DNA from 4 places in the Lentibacillus songyuanensis genome. Region 1 is predicted to be linked to each of the others. Evidence: riboswitches for the same ligand, from Rfam matches in the RefSeq annotation. Region 1 holds a riboswitch; each other region holds the start of a gene.

Region 1 (4,326 bases):
ATGAAGTAATTTACCAAACTACATTGGCTGAATTGAAAGATATGTCACCGGAAGCAGTTAATAATGAAGTGTTCGCTGAATTTCTTGGTGAAAAAGGTCTGGAAGCAGATTCTTCTGATGATTTAGTGGTTAAATTTAACTTCATTGACAATGACGAGGATCAAAATCAATTTCAAGGAGATTCATTAAACCTGGAATGGACATTCAATGCCAAACAAACCGCTGGTGATGACAAATAAGCGGTTTGCGAAAGTGACCACCCGGACTTGCTTTGTGGTAAAGGCAGGTCCGGGTGGTTTTTCTGTCTTTAATGAAACCAAGGATCTACTATATTTGCACACCATATCTTTAATTTTTCAAAAGACCGGATACAAGCTGCATTTTTATCAAGATATTTCTTTATTCAATGCCTTAAATAAGGCAAATACCATTAAAATCATGACAAAGGAGAATGGTAGAGCCGCTATAATGATGGTATTTTGCACCGCCGTTAACCCACCGACATATAGCAAAATCAATGCGACAGAGGATTGCGCCACACCCCAAATGATTTTGACGTTATTTGGCGGTGTCAATGAACCCTTCGTTGACTGCATACCTAAAACAAATGTCGCTGAATCAGCCGATGTGATAAAGAATGAGCCAATTAGCAAAATCGCAATAATGGAAAGGATGAACGATAACGGCATTTGGTCAAACATATTAAATAAAACAAGCTCGGTAGTGTATTGGGTCAGGTCAACACCACTATTTTGTACATCGCCTGCTGTTGTACCAAATGCAGCAAACCATATCGATATAAACAGTGTTGGAATGACCATCACACCTAACAAAAACTGCCTGATCGTTCTTCCTCGAGAAACTCGAGCAATAAACATTCCTACAAAAGGAGCCCAGGCAATCCACCATGCCCAAAAGAAAATGGTCCAATTATCATGCCAGGCCCGGTTGTCATCCGCGAGTGGTGCAGTACGAAAGCTCATCTCCACAATATGCTGCATATACTTCCCGAACGTGTCGGTGAACATATCCAGTATAAGTAATGTAGGACCGACGATTAGGACGACAATGAGTAACAGGACGGCAAGCACCATATTCGTATTCGATAAATATTTTATCCCTTTACTTAATCCGGACCATGCCGAAATAATAAAGAGTACTGTCACCACCGCAATAATTATAAATTGGGAGGTAAAGCCAACGCTTATTCCAAACAAATGTGAAAGCCCTGCATTAATTTGCGCTGCCCCAAAACCAAGCGACGTCGCGACGCCGAACACGGTTGCAAACACTGCCAATACATCGATCAGAACACCGAGCGGGCCGTTCATTTTCTCCCCGAATATCGGCTTTAATGTTGCCGAAATCAACCCTGGTTCTTCTTTGCGGAATTGAAAATACGCTAATGACAGTGCGACAATTCCATACATAGCCCAAATATGGACGCCCCAATGAAAATAACTATAAGCAAGCCCTTCCTTAAAAGCAGCTCCTGTTCCCGGTTCTTCTGATGCGGGATCGAGCGCATAATTAAATAATGGTTCAGCAGCGCCATAAAAAACCAGGCCAATGCCCATTCCTGCTGAGAACAACATGGCAATCCATGTCGGTGTAGAAAAATCGGGCCGTTCATGGTCCTTGCCAAGTCGAATTTTTCCGTATGGACTGATCGCAATAATAATGGCAATAATAATCATGACCGACATCAGCAGCATGTAATACCAGCCAAATGATGTCGCAACAAACCCCTTAATGTTTCCAGTTATTTTTTCAAATTGAGATGGAAAGGCAGCGCCAAATATGACGGCCAAGGCTACTAAAACTAATGTTATATAAAATACTTTCGAGACTCTCTTCATGTTCCCCCCTGAGAAGTTTTTGACATAACAATAACAATAACAAAGTCTTAGCCACAGTGCAACGTAACATAGATGGAACCAAATAAATGAACCGCAATTGTATTATCATCAATTAGAATCTTCAATAAATAAAAAGATGCATGAGCAACCAACTTGTGATATGATAAGGGTAATTTAATATGACAACGTACCACAAGGGGAGCGTAAGGCTGAGAGCGAACCAATGAGTTCTGACCCTTTGAACCTGTTAGTTAGTACTAGCGTAGGGATGTGGTGATTAAAATACTTATTGGTAATGATACTGGTTTACAAGAATTCCTGTATCTTTAGCATGCACATTTCATTCACTTATGTCTCCCTTTTGGTTCGTTCAGGAGGAGGCATTTTTTAATATGCGAAAACTTGGCTTGCAAACAATGATTGAAGTGGCGATATTCGCTGCATTTGCTATGGTGCTCGACTTATTGCCGTCATTACACTTTGGACCATCCATTTCGATTTCTTTTGCAATGGTACCCATTTTTATTGTAGCCTTCCGCTGGGGTTTTGCCGCAGCTGCCTCGTCAGGGTTTCTTTGGGGACTGCTGCAGATAGCACTGGGCGAGGCATGGATTTTAACACCGACGCAAGCATTTATTGAGTATTTTATTGCGTTTGCGTGTATTGGATTTGCCGGTTTGTTTAGTAAGCAAGTGAAAGGTAACTTATTGAAGAATTATAAGGGGCGTGCACTGACCTGGATGACCATTGCTGTATTTGCTGGCGGTGCCGCTCGATATTTCTGGCATTTTGTTGCCGGGGTGATTTTTTTCAAGAAATATGCCATTGAAGCGGGTCAGTCACCATATGTGTATTCACTTGTTATGAATGGGATCACGTATCTGGCTGTATCGATTGCCTGTGCGATCGTTTTAGGATTGATTATTTCGAAAGCAGGACAGATCGTTACAAGTGCTAAACGTCTGAACGAACAACACAGAGCAAGTTAGATGAAAAACAGCCAAGCATGATACAAATACTTGGCTGTTTTTATTTGTTTCAGCTCGTTCAAAGAAGTATTTGATGAGATTATTTGTTTTTCGACATTTTTCTATTCGCTGGAATCCAGATGGTGTATACTAGAGTGGAAAATGAATACTGTGTAACAGATTCAGGTGTCTAGCTATTTGACTTAAAATGGAAGTTCGGTGTGAAGCCGACGCGGTCCCGCCACTGTAAATGGTTGTTGCCTTGCGAACCACTGTACATGGACATGTATGGGAAGGGAACGGGTAACAAGAACCATGAGCCAGGAGACTGCCTGATTCTGAAATCCCACGAACCTACGCGGATAGGAAGGGTGTGTTAGCTTGGCGGATCCTGCCGTTTTGTAACGAAACCGGTGATCAACCACTATGGTTAACGTCAGCACCTTTCATAATAGAAGGGTGTTTTTTCGTTGGCTAGAAAATTGTAAATTTTTATGCCTGTGAATAAATGGATGGCAGAGGGGAAGTTCAGCTAAGATCGCGACGTCTTGTCGCAACGCTGAACTGACCTACATCCTGTAGCCCTCCGTCCGGCTCCAGCGCGAAAGCTGTAGTGGCCAACACCCGTCTCCGTACGATAAGTCAACATCGGAGCAGGGGAAGTTCGGTTAAAACCGCCGCTTTGTGCGGCAACACTGAACCACCTTGCTTGGCAGGGCGCAGTCAATACGTCGCTAACCGGGCGCTTTTAGCCTTTGCCCTCACCGTGAAAAACAACTAGGAGGAATGATCATTGAAAAAGATTTATTTGCTTTTATTTTCTGCTATTCTATTCATCGGCATATTAGCCGGTTGTGGAAATTCAGAAGATAACGCTGACAAAAGTAAAGATAAAACAGACAATACCAAAACAGAACAGACAGACGAAGCAAGTTTCCCGGTAACGGTTACGGATGGGAATGGGGATAATGTAACTATTGAGGAAGAACCAGAACGAATTGTATCGGTTATACCAAGCGATACGGAAATTGCCTATGCTTTAGGTCTGGGTGATCAAATCGTCGGTGTATCGGATCACGATGATTATCCAAAAGAGGCAGCGGAGAAAGAAAAGGTTGGCGGGATGGAATTAAATGTTGAAAAAATCCTATCACTTGATCCACAATTAGTCCTTGCCGATCAAAGCAATGACGAGAAAGCACTAAAACAGATTAACGAAGCAGGTATTCCGGTGGTGGTCGTTGCCAGTGGTACTAATTTTGACGAGGTTTACGATGCGATTTCTTTAATCGGTCAGGCAACAGGAGCCCAAGATAAAGCGAAGCAGATAGTTGGCGATATGAAAGAGAAACTGACAGCTCTTGAAGACAAGGCAAAGGCTATCGGTCAGGATGAACAAAAAAAGGTCTACGTGGAAATCTCACCGTCACCGGATATATATACACCGGGAAAAAATACATTTATGGATGAATTGTTATCGATTATTCATGCAGAAAACG
Region 2 (4,326 bases), 190 kb from region 1:
AAAGTAAAGATGACACCGAGTGAGGCAATTGTCGAAACATTGGTGAAAGAAAATGTCAAAGAGGTTTATGGAATCGTTGGCTCCGCCTTTATGGATATGCTTGATCTTTTCCCGACAGCTGGAATCCGTTTTATCCCGGTTCGTCATGAACAAAGCGCTGGTCACATGGCAGATGCATATGAACGTGTTACTGGCACGGCTGGTGTGATCGTTGGTCAAAATGGCCCGGGGATTACAAATATGGTAACCTCCGTAGCCGCGGCCAATCAGGCGCATAGCCCAATGGTCGTAATATCCCCGTCGGCAGGAACAGGATCCATTGGATTGGATGGTTTCCAGGAAGCGAATCAGGTGTCCATATTTGAAGATATTACAAAGGAGACAGTACGTGTCACACATAAGAATCGTGTAGCTGATTGTTTGCGAACAGCTTTTCGAATTGCGTATGCCGAACGGGGTCCAGTTTTGTATGATATCCCACGCGACTTGTTTTATGGAGAGATGGAGGATTATATTCTTGAACCAAATCAATACCGTGCAGACAAACGGGGCTATGGTGACCCAACCGCTATTGAACGGGCTGTTGCGTTACTAAAAGATGCGAAAAACCCGGTGATTATTTCCGGCCGCGGTTCGGTTGATGCAGACGGTGTTGATTCGGTTGTTAAACTAGCCGAACATCTGACAGCACCTGCAGCATGTGCATACATGCATAATGATGCGTTTCCGGCAGATCATCCGCTTGCTGTTGGTCCAATTGGTTATATGGGATCAAAAGCTGCCATGCATACATTAAAACAGGCGGATGTTGTTCTGGCCATTGGTACACGTCTATCCCAATTTGGCACGTTGCCATGCTATGATATTGATTATTTCCCAAAAAATGCCAAGATCATTCAAGTCGATATCAATCCGCGTCAGATTGGGCGTACACATCCAGTTGAGGTCGGAATTATCGGTGATGCTAAGGCAGCCAGTGACGAAATCTATCGCCAGCTCCAATCAGCAACGCCATCTCCGGCAAAGAATTCACAACGTTTGACGGAAGTTAGTAAGTTAAAAGAAGAATGGGATCAGGAATTAGTTGATCTGGCAATGGAAGACGGCAATCCGATAAATCCAAGGCGGGCACTATTGGAATTGACCAAAGTACTTCCAGAGAATACGATCATTTCGTCTGATATTGGTAACGTATCATCAACAGCTAATGCGTATTTGAAATTTAATCAAACACGTCGGCATATTGCGGCACTGACTTTTGGTAATACTGGTTTTTCCTATCCAGCAGCAATTGGCGCGCAACTGGCTGAGCCGGATGCACCTGTTGTCGCGATTGTTGGTGACGGTGCATGGGGCATGAGTTTACATGAAGTTAGCACCGCGGTCGAGCAGAACATCCCAGTTATTGCTTGTGTATTTAACAACAGGTCATGGGCAGCAGAGAAGAAAAACCAGGTTGATTACTATGATGATCGTTATGTCGGATCAAACATTGAAGGCCCTGACTTTGCTGAAGTAGCAAAATCGATGGGTGCGCTTGGCTATACGATTGATAAGGCAGAAGATATTGGACCGATTGTAAAAGAAGTATTGCAACAAAGAAAGCCTGCCGTTTTAAACATCTACGTGGATGGAACACAATTGGCCCCGCCATTTAGAAAAGATGCGTTACACATGCCAATTCGTTTGTTGGATAAGTATAAGCATTTGGATTATAACGAGTGGAAGAAATAAAATAGAGTGGGAGTCAACTGCCCGTAAAGATCCAAATCTGTTCAGTGGGGGAGGAAAGGCAGGCTAGGAACGCCACGTCCTGTGGCGACGCCTGCACTAGAACGTCCTGTTCGTCGAAAACTCTCACCGAATGAAGTTTCACTTTATAAAATTTATTGACAAATGGTTCATAGATGGGTACCATACAAATGAAAGTAAAATTAAATAAATAGCCACTAGGGGTGCCTTTAAAAAGGCTGAGATTAAAGTAGGAACTTTAAGACTCTTAGAACCTGAACTGAGTAATGTCAGCGTAGGGAAGTGATATGATAGAACGAATGTTTAAGGAATGGAACACTATTAAATAGTGTCTATTTCTTACATTTAACCATGATTGATCAAGAACACAATCACTGGTGTTCTAAACATAATGAAAAAACCACTTTCAGATGCGTTGGCATCATGAAAGTGGTTTTTTATTTGTGAAAAATACGCTTCAGTTGAAAGGGTAGAGGTTCATGAAGTGCAACAAAACTTTGAAAAACAAGCGTGTGATATCCACCAACAAAGAATTACATGTTATTTCCACAGGACAACAAACAGCTAAAACCCTGGTTCAAATAGTCACAATGATTCATAAAGCTGTTGATGCGATTCATCTTCGTGAAAGAAAGTGGACGGCTGCCGAGTTGATCCAGGTAATTGAAGCTTTAACCGATCGGGGCGTGCCTTTTGAAAAAATCATCATCAATGACCGGGTTGATATTGCACAAGTCAAAGGGGTTGGTGGTGTACAGCTTGCCCACCATAGTATTAATGCCTCAATGGTAACGGTGTCTTTTCCATCATTGAAAGTGGGTTGTTCGGTTCATTCTCTTAGTGAAGCATTAATGATCGAAAAAAAAGGAGGTGATTATCTTCTTTACGGACATATTCATCACACGAACTCAAAAAAGGGAATGATACCAAGAGGATTAGATAACTTGCGAAAACTGACCCAGCAAGTAGCGCTTCCTGTCATCGCTATCGGAGGAATTACTCCGGGAAATACACGTGAAACGTTGGCAGCTGGTGCGAGTGGAATTGCTGTTATGTCAGGCGTTTTTTTGGCTGATGATCCGGTGCAAGCGGTTATGGATTATCGTAAAGCCATGCAACCACAGGAGGTGATCCCGTGAATTTACGTGTGAATGGTGAACATATGACTGTACCATCTACGGTTGTTACCATTACCCACTTACTTGACTATATCCAAGTGAAAAATCCCATCGTTATTGTTGAACATAACAAGCACATTTTAGAAAAACATGATCACGACGGCACCACATTATCAGATGGAGACAAAATAGAATTAGTTCAATTTGTAGGAGGCGGTTGAAATGCTGACCATTGGAAATAAACAATTTAACTCAAGATTGTTATTAGGTACAGGAAAATACCCGAATTTTGACATTCAAAAGGCAGCGGTTGAGGTCTCAGAAACTGAAATTTTAACGTTTACCGTTCGCCGGATGAATATTTATGAGCCAAACCAGCCCAATTTCCTGGAAAAACTAGATTTAGCGAAATATAGTCTCTTGCCAAACACGGCTGGTGCCAAGTCAGCTAAAGAAGCTGTACGACATGCCAAGCTTGCAAGAGCATCAGGATTATGTGACATGATCAAAATAGAGGTCATTGGTTGTGACAAAACCTTGCTGCCAGATCCAGTCGAGACCTTAAAAGCAACAGAAGAGTTGTTGAAAGAGGGATTCACTGTTTTACCATATACGTCTGATGATGTGGTACTTGCCAAAAGGCTGGAAGAACTTGGCGCACATGCGATTATGCCAGGTGCATCACCAATTGGATCAGGACAAGGAATTATCAACCCGGTTAATATAAGGTTTATCGTTGAACAGACAAACGTTCCAGTAATTGTTGATGCCGGAATTGGCTCGCCGACTGATGCGGCTTATGCGATGGAACTTGGTGCGGATGCGATTCTACTAAATACCGCGGTTTCAGCTGCTAAAGATCCGGTCAAAATGGCAAAAGCGATGAAGCAGGCAGTAGAAGCAGGACGCTTGGGATATAAAGCAGGTCGTATTCCGAAAAAACGAACTGCCACCGCAAGCAGTCCAATGGAAGGGATTAGTGTTGGTTAAATAGCCAACATAAAGGAGCAGATGAACGGATGAATAATCGATATTCCAGACAAACGTTATTTAAGTCAATTGGTGAAGAGGGCCAACAAAAAATGGCGGGAAAACATGTGCTTATCATTGGTGCCGGTGCGCTGGGAACAGGAAATGCAGAATCGCTTGTTCGTGCAGGTGTTGGGAAAGTAAGCCTTGTTGATCGCGATTATGTGGAGTGGAATAATTTACAGCGACAACAACTTTATGTGGAAGAAGATGCGAAAGATCGGATACCTAAGGCGGTTGCGGCGAAAAAACGGCTTCAACAAATCAATTCAGAGGTGACCATTGAATCACATATTTTAGATATTACCCCACCTGATATGGAACAACTTATTGAAGATGTCGATCTATTGATTGATGCGACTGACAACTTTGACATCCGTATGATTATCAATGATGTTGCGCAAAAATATCAAATTCCATGGATTTA
Region 3 (4,326 bases), on a different contig from region 1:
AAATTGGTCGGCACTTAGTATTACTACAGCCAGCGTGTTCGTGGCGATGACGGCAATTGGTGCAAATATCACATCAATTGCACCATTTATGGTTGTTGGTGGTGTACCGATAACGTTACAGACATTTTTTGCGGTGCTGGCAGGTATAGTGCTGGGCAGCAGACTTGGAGCATTTTCCATGTTTGTTTACATGATGCTGGGGCTTGTAGGAGCGCCGATATTTGCACAGTTCAAAGGTGGAACTGCAGTCCTATTTTCGCCAACGTTTGGTTTCATTTTGTCTTTTATTATAGTAGCTTATGTTGCTGGGAAACTGGTTGAAAAGAAGCGGAGTCTGCCAATGTACATAACTGCAGCACTGATTGGTATGGCAATTAATTATGTTTTTGGGACTAACTGGATGTATGCGGCGTATCTTTTCTGGTTTGATGCGCCGGAAGGTTTCACATACGGACTGGCGTGGGCATGGATGATGGTGCCATTACCGAAAGATATTATTCTTTCAATTGGTGCAGGACTTTTCGCGTTTAGGCTCAGAAAATCAGGTATCGGGGTTCAGCGTTTTCAAAAAGAGGATGCAGCGTAGATTTCAGGAAGGAGATGCATACATGGAATACAGTAAACTGGCAAAAGGTGTTTTGGCCGGATATCAACTGACAGATGAAGAGGCAATTGGCATGCTGAAATGCCCTGATGAGGATATTTTGCAATTGTTAAACGGTGCATATCAGATTCGTAAACATTATTATGGAAACAAAGTGAAACTGAACATGATTATTAATACGAAATCCGGAAACTGTTCGGAAAACTGCGGTTATTGCGCACAGTCAAGAGATTCTAGTGCATCAATTGAAAAGTATCGGATGCTGGACAAGAATTCGATTATAAAAGGTGCAGAGAAGGCACAGCAGATGCGCTCCGGTACTTACTGTATTGTGGCGAGCGGCAAAGGACCGACTGATCGGGAATTGAATCATGTAGCTGAGGCAGTCGAAGAAATCAAAACCAAATACAATCTGAAAATCTGTGCTTGTCTTGGCATATTGAAACCTGAACAGGCTAATAGGCTTAAAACTGCCGGTGTCAGCCGGTACAATCATAATATCAATACTTCAGAAAATCATCATGATGCGATCACGACAAGTCATACGTACCAGGATCGGGTTCGTACTGTGAATGAGGCAAAACGGGCGGGTATGTCACCATGTTCCGGTGTTATTGTTGGAATGAAGGAAACAAAGGAGGACGTCGTGCAAATGGCCATGGCATTAAAAGAATTGGATGCAGATTCTATACCAGTAAATTTCCTGCATGCAATTGATGGAACCATGCTGGAAGGCACCGATGAACTAAGTCCGATATATTGTTTGAAGGTGCTTGCCATGTTTCGCTATGTTAATCCGACAAAAGAGATACGTATTTCGGGTGGCAGAGAGATTAATTTAAAAAGTCTTCAGCCACTAGGTTTGTATGCAGCGAATTCAATTTTTATCGGTGATTATTTGACAACTCTTGGCCAGGAAGATACGAAAGACCATCAGATGCTTCGTGACCTTGGTTTTGAACCAGATTTTGTATATGATGAAGCGAATGTTTTAGATGAAGAGATTGCTGCGAAAACTGCGAAGTTTTTATCACCAAACAAAAATTAGCATATCGGTGCCCCTCTCGTGATAACCTAATGTTTTTGGACTGATCGTCTTTGTTAGGCTTTAAATTAAATTAATATATCTAGAAGTCTTGACTCTCGTTGGCAAGAAAGAGGATTATTCAAAAGTTTTTTTAAATTTGTACAAATTATCATTGTTGTGCTATACTAAATGCGGAAATTAAAATAAACACTACTAGGGGTGCCCAAAAAACGTGGGCTGAGAGGAAAGGCGTTAGAAACTTTCCGACTCTTACGGACCTGATCTGGTTAATACCAGCGTAGGGAAGTAGTCTGACATGACAATGTTTCAAAATCAGAGCTATTTCAAGCTAGGTCCAATTATTGGATCTGGCTTTTTTCATTTTCCCCTTGTAGGAATGAAAGGAGCATGAAATGAACCGCACACGCCTACTGGCAACTATGGCCGTCTTTGTCGCTATCGGATTACTAGGGTCACAGTTCATATGGTTTCCGGCAGGTGTTGCAAAAGCTTATCCTGCGCAACACACCTTGAATGTAATATTGGTTGGTTTATCGTAGCAAAAAAGAAGGAATTACAATACAACCAATACCAACGGCGTTAACAATTTCTGGCACGGATCCAACAGGAGGAGCAGGAATTCAGGCCGATTTAAAAATACTTCAAGAGCTAAAAAACTATGGAATGTCTGTGATTACATCAGTTGTTGCTCAAAACACAACTGGCGTCAGGGATGTTCACCATATGCCAGTTTCCATGATTGAGGTTCAACTTGATTCAATTATTGAAGTTAACGAAGGAATAACAATATGGAAAAAATTATTTTTATAGAACTGGTACCGGTCTTGATGTACATGGCCAAGATGTTAATGTGGCGGCATCTCGGGCTGTAAAGGATGCCATTCATTATAATTCAATGCCCAGTATTCGCAGTATGCTACCCGATGGCGATTTAAACAATATGAAGGTCAATGTTAAGCTTGCGATTCCCCAACACTTGGAACAATAGGAACCCGATAAAATCAAAGAGTTGATTCCATATGGTCAGGTCACGATTGAAGTTGTAACAGGCGGTATGGCAACGACAAGTGACATTTTCCTAGAAGGTCAGCGAGATAAAAAGATTTTATGTATATAGTGAATGCTGCAGTGGAAGTAGGCTACTAAGTAGACAACTTTCAATAAATTTAAGGAGGACATAGCAATGCGTTTTTCGGAATCTTTGAAAGCTGAAACTAAACAAAGCTGGACGTACAGTATGAATCATCGGTTTGTTCAGGGTATTGTCAAAGGTGACTTACCATTGGAAACATTTAAAAATTATATTATGCAAGATATCTATTATTTGAAGCATTATGGAAAAATCCATGCATTTGCAGCTGCTCATGCGAATGATTTTGGCCAAGCTGCATCTTTAGCCAAAAAAGCCCAAAACACGGCTGAAGCAGAAATTACTGTTCATAAGGGACACGCCAGAATTCTCAATATCACAGATGACGATATAAACCACTTTAAGCCGGCACCAACGGCTTATGCCTATACATCTCACATGTATCGGGCCGCATTATCCGGCAGTTTGGCGCAAATAGTTGCATCGATGCTTCCATGCTACTGGTTATACGCCGACATTGGTCTGGAAAATCAGGATGCTAAACCCGAGGTGGAGATTTATTACAATTGGATTCAGATGTATGCAAGTAACTGGTTCCAAGAATCTACTCGTGAAATGATTGACTTACTAGATGATCTAGCAGCTAAAGCGAGCAAGACAGAAAAAGAGAAAATTAAGGCTCAGTTTGTGACGGCCAAAGAATATGAACTTGCCTTCTGGGAAATGGCCTATACATTTGAAACGTGGCCTTCGGAACAGAAACAAGCAACAAATATATAACTTTCAATTAATCATATAATGAATAGTCACCAACCTATTAATAGGCTGGTTGCTTATTAGACGCCGTCCAACTCTCTTCCATAAATGTCTTTTTGTTAAAAGGGTATTTATTCCAATTACTTAATGATACGATAAATTATATTACGGTATTTTAAGGGGTGACAATTTGAAAGAAATATGGGGCTTTTTAAACAGTGGTTTTCATGATGCGGCAACGAATATGGCCATTGATGAAACATTATTAAACTGGCATAGTGAGGGGAAAATTCCACCGGTCATTCGCTTTTACGGTTGGGATAAACCGAGCCTTTCTAAAGTCGGCAAAGAAGCGTTAAAGTCCCAAAGTGCAAATCTTAAGACAGTAACGAAAGATAAACTTGACCATCTCAAAAATGTGGGGATGGAAAAATCAAATCAGGCCTTTCAAAATTTGAAGTCTTCCACATCGAATCTATTGCAAAAAAATCATGATGAAGAAGATTATGTCAATGAAGACGAGGAACAAGATGAAAGCAATGAAGATAGCGAAGAGACAGAAATGGGAGAACACAAGGGAGATTATCAAAAAATAAAAGAAGAGAATGATGTGTTGCAAGATCGGCTGCATCATCTTGAGGAGAAATTAGACAAAATTCTTGAGATCAACGATGATAGCGATGATGAAAGTAAAGCCACAGGAGAAGATCCAGAAGATGATTCCGAAGCGGATACAGATAAAGAAGCGAAATCAAAAAAAGATGGATCTAAAAAGAATGCAAATAAAAAAAATAATAATGGGGAGCAAAGTTCCAAGAAAAGCGATTC
Region 4 (4,326 bases), on a different contig from region 1:
GGATCGTATAAATGACGATGAGATACATATAACTCGTTGTATCGGTCAAATCCGTGAACAAATATGTTGTTACTACCGTAATGGCTAATCCGAATATTGCTAGTGGCCGTGCACCAATCTTATCAAATACTTTACCAGTGATCGGCGACATAATTCCCATTACGATTGCGCCTGGCATCAGCATTAGACCCGAATTCATCGGTGTGATATCCAGGATGTTCTGTAAATATAACGGGATCAAAAGCATTGGCGCAAACATTGCAACCGTGATTGCTACATTAATAACTGTAGTAAGCGAAAAGATCCCACTTTTGAACACCCTAAAATCCAGCATTGGGACTTCGACAACTAATTCACGCCAAACGAACAAAGCAAGGCCTACGAATCCAACGATCAGGCCAATGATCACTGTTAGACTGTCCCAACCGTTCGTGCCAGCAGTACTAAACCCGTACAGAATACCGCCAAATCCAATCGTTGACAGAACAATTGCAAATACATCGATACTTGGAAAGGTCTGTTTGGTAACATTTTTCAAGAATATGATTGCCAAAATAGTCGTTAATACGGCAATAGGCAAGATAATATAAAATAATAATCTCCATGAATAGTTTTGAACGACAAATCCCGATAACGTTGGTCCTACAGCTGGGGCGAAGATAATTGCAATACCAATAATCCCCATTGCTCCACCACGTTTTTCAACCGGAAACAAGGCTAAGACAACCGTTGTTAATAACGGCATAATAATTCCCGCACCAATTGCTTGGATAACCCGCCCAGCCATTAAAATAGTAAATCCCGGTGCTATTCCACAAATGAGTGTACCTACAGTAAATAAACCAATCGCAGTAATAAATAATTGTCTGGTTGAAAACTTTTCCATTAAAAATGCAGTAATCGGGATCAATACACCATTCACCAACATAAACCCAGTCGTGATCCATTGTGCGGTGCTTTCTCCTATATCTAAATCCTCCATAATTGAAGGAAGAGCCACATTCATCAATGTTTGGTTTAAAAGCGATACAAACGCGCCCAAAATAATAACCGCAAGAATAGGCCCCTTTTTAATATTCGTTACATTAGTTGTTGCTGATTCAGTCATACTTCTTTCTCATCTCCTATTTCTTTATAATACGTGTGCAACATGAAAACTATTCTATTTTGATATCCTCAAAATTACGCAGCAACTTTGACGCGGTGTCCTTAAAACGGATTAATTCTTCCGTGGTTATCCCCTGAAACAACTTCTCAATAAACGCTTTTCGGGCCGCATACATAGTCTTGATCATTTCTTTCCCTTTATCCGTAATGGACAAATAAACCACCCGGCGATCTTGTTGGGTTCGATTTCTTTCCACATAACCACCCTCAACCAATTTATCTGTCAAGCCAGTCAAGCCGCCTGTAGTTATGGCAAGAATAGTTGCTAGTTCTGATGCACGCATTTTGCCATTATAATATAACTTATAAAGGACAAGAGCTTCCGTCCTGGAGAAGCTTGACTTTGTATGCCTTCTCCACTCTTCAGGAATTTTCTTCGTAATTTTCCGGAAAACATCTTCCAACTCAAGAAAATCATCCTTTTCCAAAACGTCTCCCCCCTTTTTTAAACTAACTTTTAGAAAAGTATCTTACTACTAAACCATTTGATAACAAGATGAAATTATACACTCCTGATTTTCTGATGTCAATCGTTTTTTTATTTAAAAGTTTATCCAGGATTTCCGGCGTAATTGATGACAAGCAAACCATTCTTTGATAGGATAAATTCAATAGGAAGAATTCACTTTATTTCTACTACTAGGGGTGCCCAAATGTGGGCTGAGAGGAAAGCCGGATTGCTTTCTGACTCTTATGGACCTGATCTGGTTAATACCAGCGGAGGGAAGTAGTTGTGATAAATCACAATAAACTTTTTTCCGATACAGGCTAGGTCCATTACCATGGATCTAGTCTTTTTATATGATACAGAAAGGAGGAGACGGAGAATCAAATCAGTATATTAATTTAAAACGGTACATAGGAGGGAAAAACATGACTTTTTCACAATCGCTAAACCAAGTACCATGTGCTCTAACCATCGCCGGCACAGATCCTTCAGGTGGTGCTGGCATTCAAGCAGATTTAAAAACATTCCAGGAGTTTAAATGCTATGGAATGTCGGTGATTACTTCTATTGTCGCCCAAAATACAACCGGCGTTCAGGATGTGCATCATATCCCAATTAACATGATTGATAAACAACTGGACGCTATCATTTCTGATATTCCATTTCAAGCGTTTAAAACGGGGATGATCGCTACTGTTGATATGATGGAATGCATCGTACAAAAAATCGCCAATACCCATGTTCCATATGTAATGGATCCGGTAATGGTAGCGACAAGTGGTGATGCATTAATTGACGAAGATGCCCGTGATTATTTACGAAGGCAACTGCTTCCCATGGCAACGTTAGTAACACCTAATATACCGGAAGCAGAATACCTGTTAGGCGAATCCATTCATACAATGGATGATCTTAAACAGGCTGCTGAGCAAATTGTCAGGAAATATGGAGTAGATGCAGCCCTTGTAAAAGGCGGCCATTTAGCCGGAGATGCCATTGACTTTTTATACGATGGAAATAAAATACATCCTTTCCGTTCGGAACGTATTGAAACAAAAAATACCCATGGAACAGGCTGTACCTATTCTGCTGCAATTACTGCGTTGTTGGCCAAAGGTATTCCACTTCCCGAAGCTGTTAACAGCGCAAAGCAATATGTAACAGCTGCTATTCAACATTCGTTTGCATTAGGGCATGGCAGTGGTCCAACGAATCATTGGGCGCCACGGTTAGAGGAGGTAATCAAATGAATCAGACAGTTATACATGAAGTACGGGAAAATAACCCACTTATTCATCACTTGACAAACCAGGTAGTCATGAATTTTTCAGCCAATGGGTTATTATCGTTTGGCGCCACCCCAGCCATGGCAAAGGCCAAAGAAGAAGCCCGGGAAATGGCAATGCATGCCGATGGAGTACTTATTAACATTGGTACGATTACACCATCCGAAGTTACAGCAATGATTGAAGCGGGAAAAGCCGCCAACGAAAAAGGTATTCCGGTCGTGCTTGACCCAGTCGGTATTGCAGCAACGCCTTTTCGCGATACGACGATTAAACAAATTTTAAAAGAAATAACTCCCACCATCATCAAAGGCAATGCCGGCGAGATTGCGTATCTGGTCCATGTGCCTTGGGAGACGAAGGGACCAGACGCTGTTGGGGAAGGAAATATTGCTGAAGTTGCTGCCAAAGCTCAGGAAATGTATCAAACAGCCGTGGTGGTTACTGGAAAAATAGATATCGTCTGTACGGGAAATTATTTTAAAGAAAATCGAACCGGACACCCGTTTCTTACAAAAGTCACAGGGGCAGGCTGTCTGCTTGGCTCGATCTTAACAGCTTGTCTAACAACCAACGAACCACTAGAGGAACGGATCCAAACGGCTGTAGAATTTTACGGACTGGCCGCGGAATATGCTGCTACTAATCCTAATGTCTCTGGGTCCGGGACTTTTCTGCCTTATTTTATTGATGCACTTTCTTTAGATGCTGAGCAGCTAGCAAAACATTCAAAGTAAATATCCAAACCAGCACATAGGAGGTACATGATCAATGAGCATTCCATTTCAAAGACAACAATTAAGGAAATATTTTATCATGGGAACGCCAAATTGCAGGGGTAAGGATCCAGTTACTTTGCTAAAGGCTGCACTTGATGCTGGGATCACTGCATTTCAGTTCCGGGAAAAAGGAAAAGGATCCTTAACAGGCAACAAAAAGCTAACCCTAGGACTAACATTCCGCCACCTGTGCTTAGACTACAATGTTCCATTTATCGTCAATGATGACATCGAATTAGCGAAATCACTTGATGCAGACTGGATCCACGTTGGCCAGGACGATCAACCTGTTGAGCGTGTACGCGAACAGTTCCCTGACAAAATCATTGGACTCTCTGTATCAAACAATCATGAGGTACAATCAAGTCCAATATCTTTCGTGGATTATGTTGGAGCCGGGCCTATTTTTCAGACCACATCAAAGGAAAATGCCAAAGAGCCAGTCGGTTTGCCTTGGATACAAACATTAAGCAAAAAATTCCCGAATCTACCTATTGTTGGCATCGGAGGGATTACTACGGAAAATGCAGCATCGGTCATTGATTCTGGGGCGGATGGCGTATCGGTTATTTCCGCTATTACACAGGCCGAGAATATTAAAGAAGCTGTTATGGGACTATAATTTTTAAATAAAGCTGCTCCTCAC

The links. A riboswitch is a leader RNA that binds a small molecule or an ion and turns the genes downstream of it on or off. The one in region 1 is predicted to bind thiamine pyrophosphate.
Region 2: linked by a shared signal. The riboswitch ahead of tenI (thiazole tautomerase TenI) and the one ahead of thiT (energy-coupled thiamine transporter ThiT) in region 1 are both predicted to bind thiamine pyrophosphate.
Region 3: linked by a shared signal. The riboswitch ahead of WMZ97_RS21170 (energy coupling factor transporter S component ThiW) and the one ahead of thiT (energy-coupled thiamine transporter ThiT) in region 1 are both predicted to bind thiamine pyrophosphate.
Region 4: linked by a shared signal. The riboswitch ahead of thiD (bifunctional hydroxymethylpyrimidine kinase/phosphomethylpyrimidine kinase) and the one ahead of thiT (energy-coupled thiamine transporter ThiT) in region 1 are both predicted to bind thiamine pyrophosphate.

The regions. Positions count from the first base shown of each region.
Region 1 covers NZ_JBCLVH010000003.1:312,960-317,285, reverse strand. Annotated here, with positions in the region: gene WMZ97_RS05545 (CalY family protein) at 1-239, shown strand, start outside; gene WMZ97_RS05540 (glycine betaine uptake BCCT transporter) at 387-1,859, opposite strand; TPP riboswitch at 2,045-2,145, shown strand; gene thiT (energy-coupled thiamine transporter ThiT) at 2,252-2,848, shown strand; cobalamin riboswitch at 2,995-3,177, shown strand; gene WMZ97_RS05530 (ABC transporter substrate-binding protein) at 3,621-4,326, shown strand, end outside.
Region 2 covers NZ_JBCLVH010000003.1:123,610-127,935, reverse strand. Annotated here, with positions in the region: gene xsc (sulfoacetaldehyde acetyltransferase) at 1-1,734, shown strand, start outside; TPP riboswitch at 1,942-2,050, shown strand; gene tenI (thiazole tautomerase TenI) at 2,232-2,891, shown strand; gene thiS (sulfur carrier protein ThiS) at 2,888-3,091, shown strand; gene WMZ97_RS04685 (thiazole synthase) at 3,093-3,860, shown strand; gene WMZ97_RS04680 (thiazole biosynthesis adenylyltransferase ThiF) at 3,890-4,326, shown strand, end outside.
Region 3 covers NZ_JBCLVH010000039.1:1,835-6,160, reverse strand. Annotated here, with positions in the region: gene WMZ97_RS21180 (biotin transporter BioY) at 1-586, shown strand, start outside; gene bioB (biotin synthase BioB) at 609-1,652, shown strand; TPP riboswitch at 1,837-1,953, shown strand; partial or broken gene WMZ97_RS21170 (energy coupling factor transporter S component ThiW) at 2,045-2,173, shown strand; partial or broken gene WMZ97_RS21165 (bifunctional hydroxymethylpyrimidine kinase/phosphomethylpyrimidine kinase) at 2,211-2,420, shown strand; partial or broken gene WMZ97_RS21160 (Lin0512 family protein) at 2,441-2,798, shown strand; gene tenA (thiaminase II) at 2,836-3,522, shown strand; gene WMZ97_RS21150 (hypothetical protein) at 3,743-4,326, shown strand, end outside.
Region 4 covers NZ_JBCLVH010000006.1:151,869-156,194, reverse strand. Annotated here, with positions in the region: gene WMZ97_RS08500 (DHA2 family efflux MFS transporter permease subunit) at 1-1,108, opposite strand, end outside; gene WMZ97_RS08495 (MarR family winged helix-turn-helix transcriptional regulator) at 1,158-1,595, opposite strand; TPP riboswitch at 1,799-1,910, shown strand; gene thiD (bifunctional hydroxymethylpyrimidine kinase/phosphomethylpyrimidine kinase) at 2,041-2,865, shown strand; gene thiM (hydroxyethylthiazole kinase) at 2,862-3,638, shown strand; gene thiE (thiamine phosphate synthase) at 3,673-4,302, shown strand.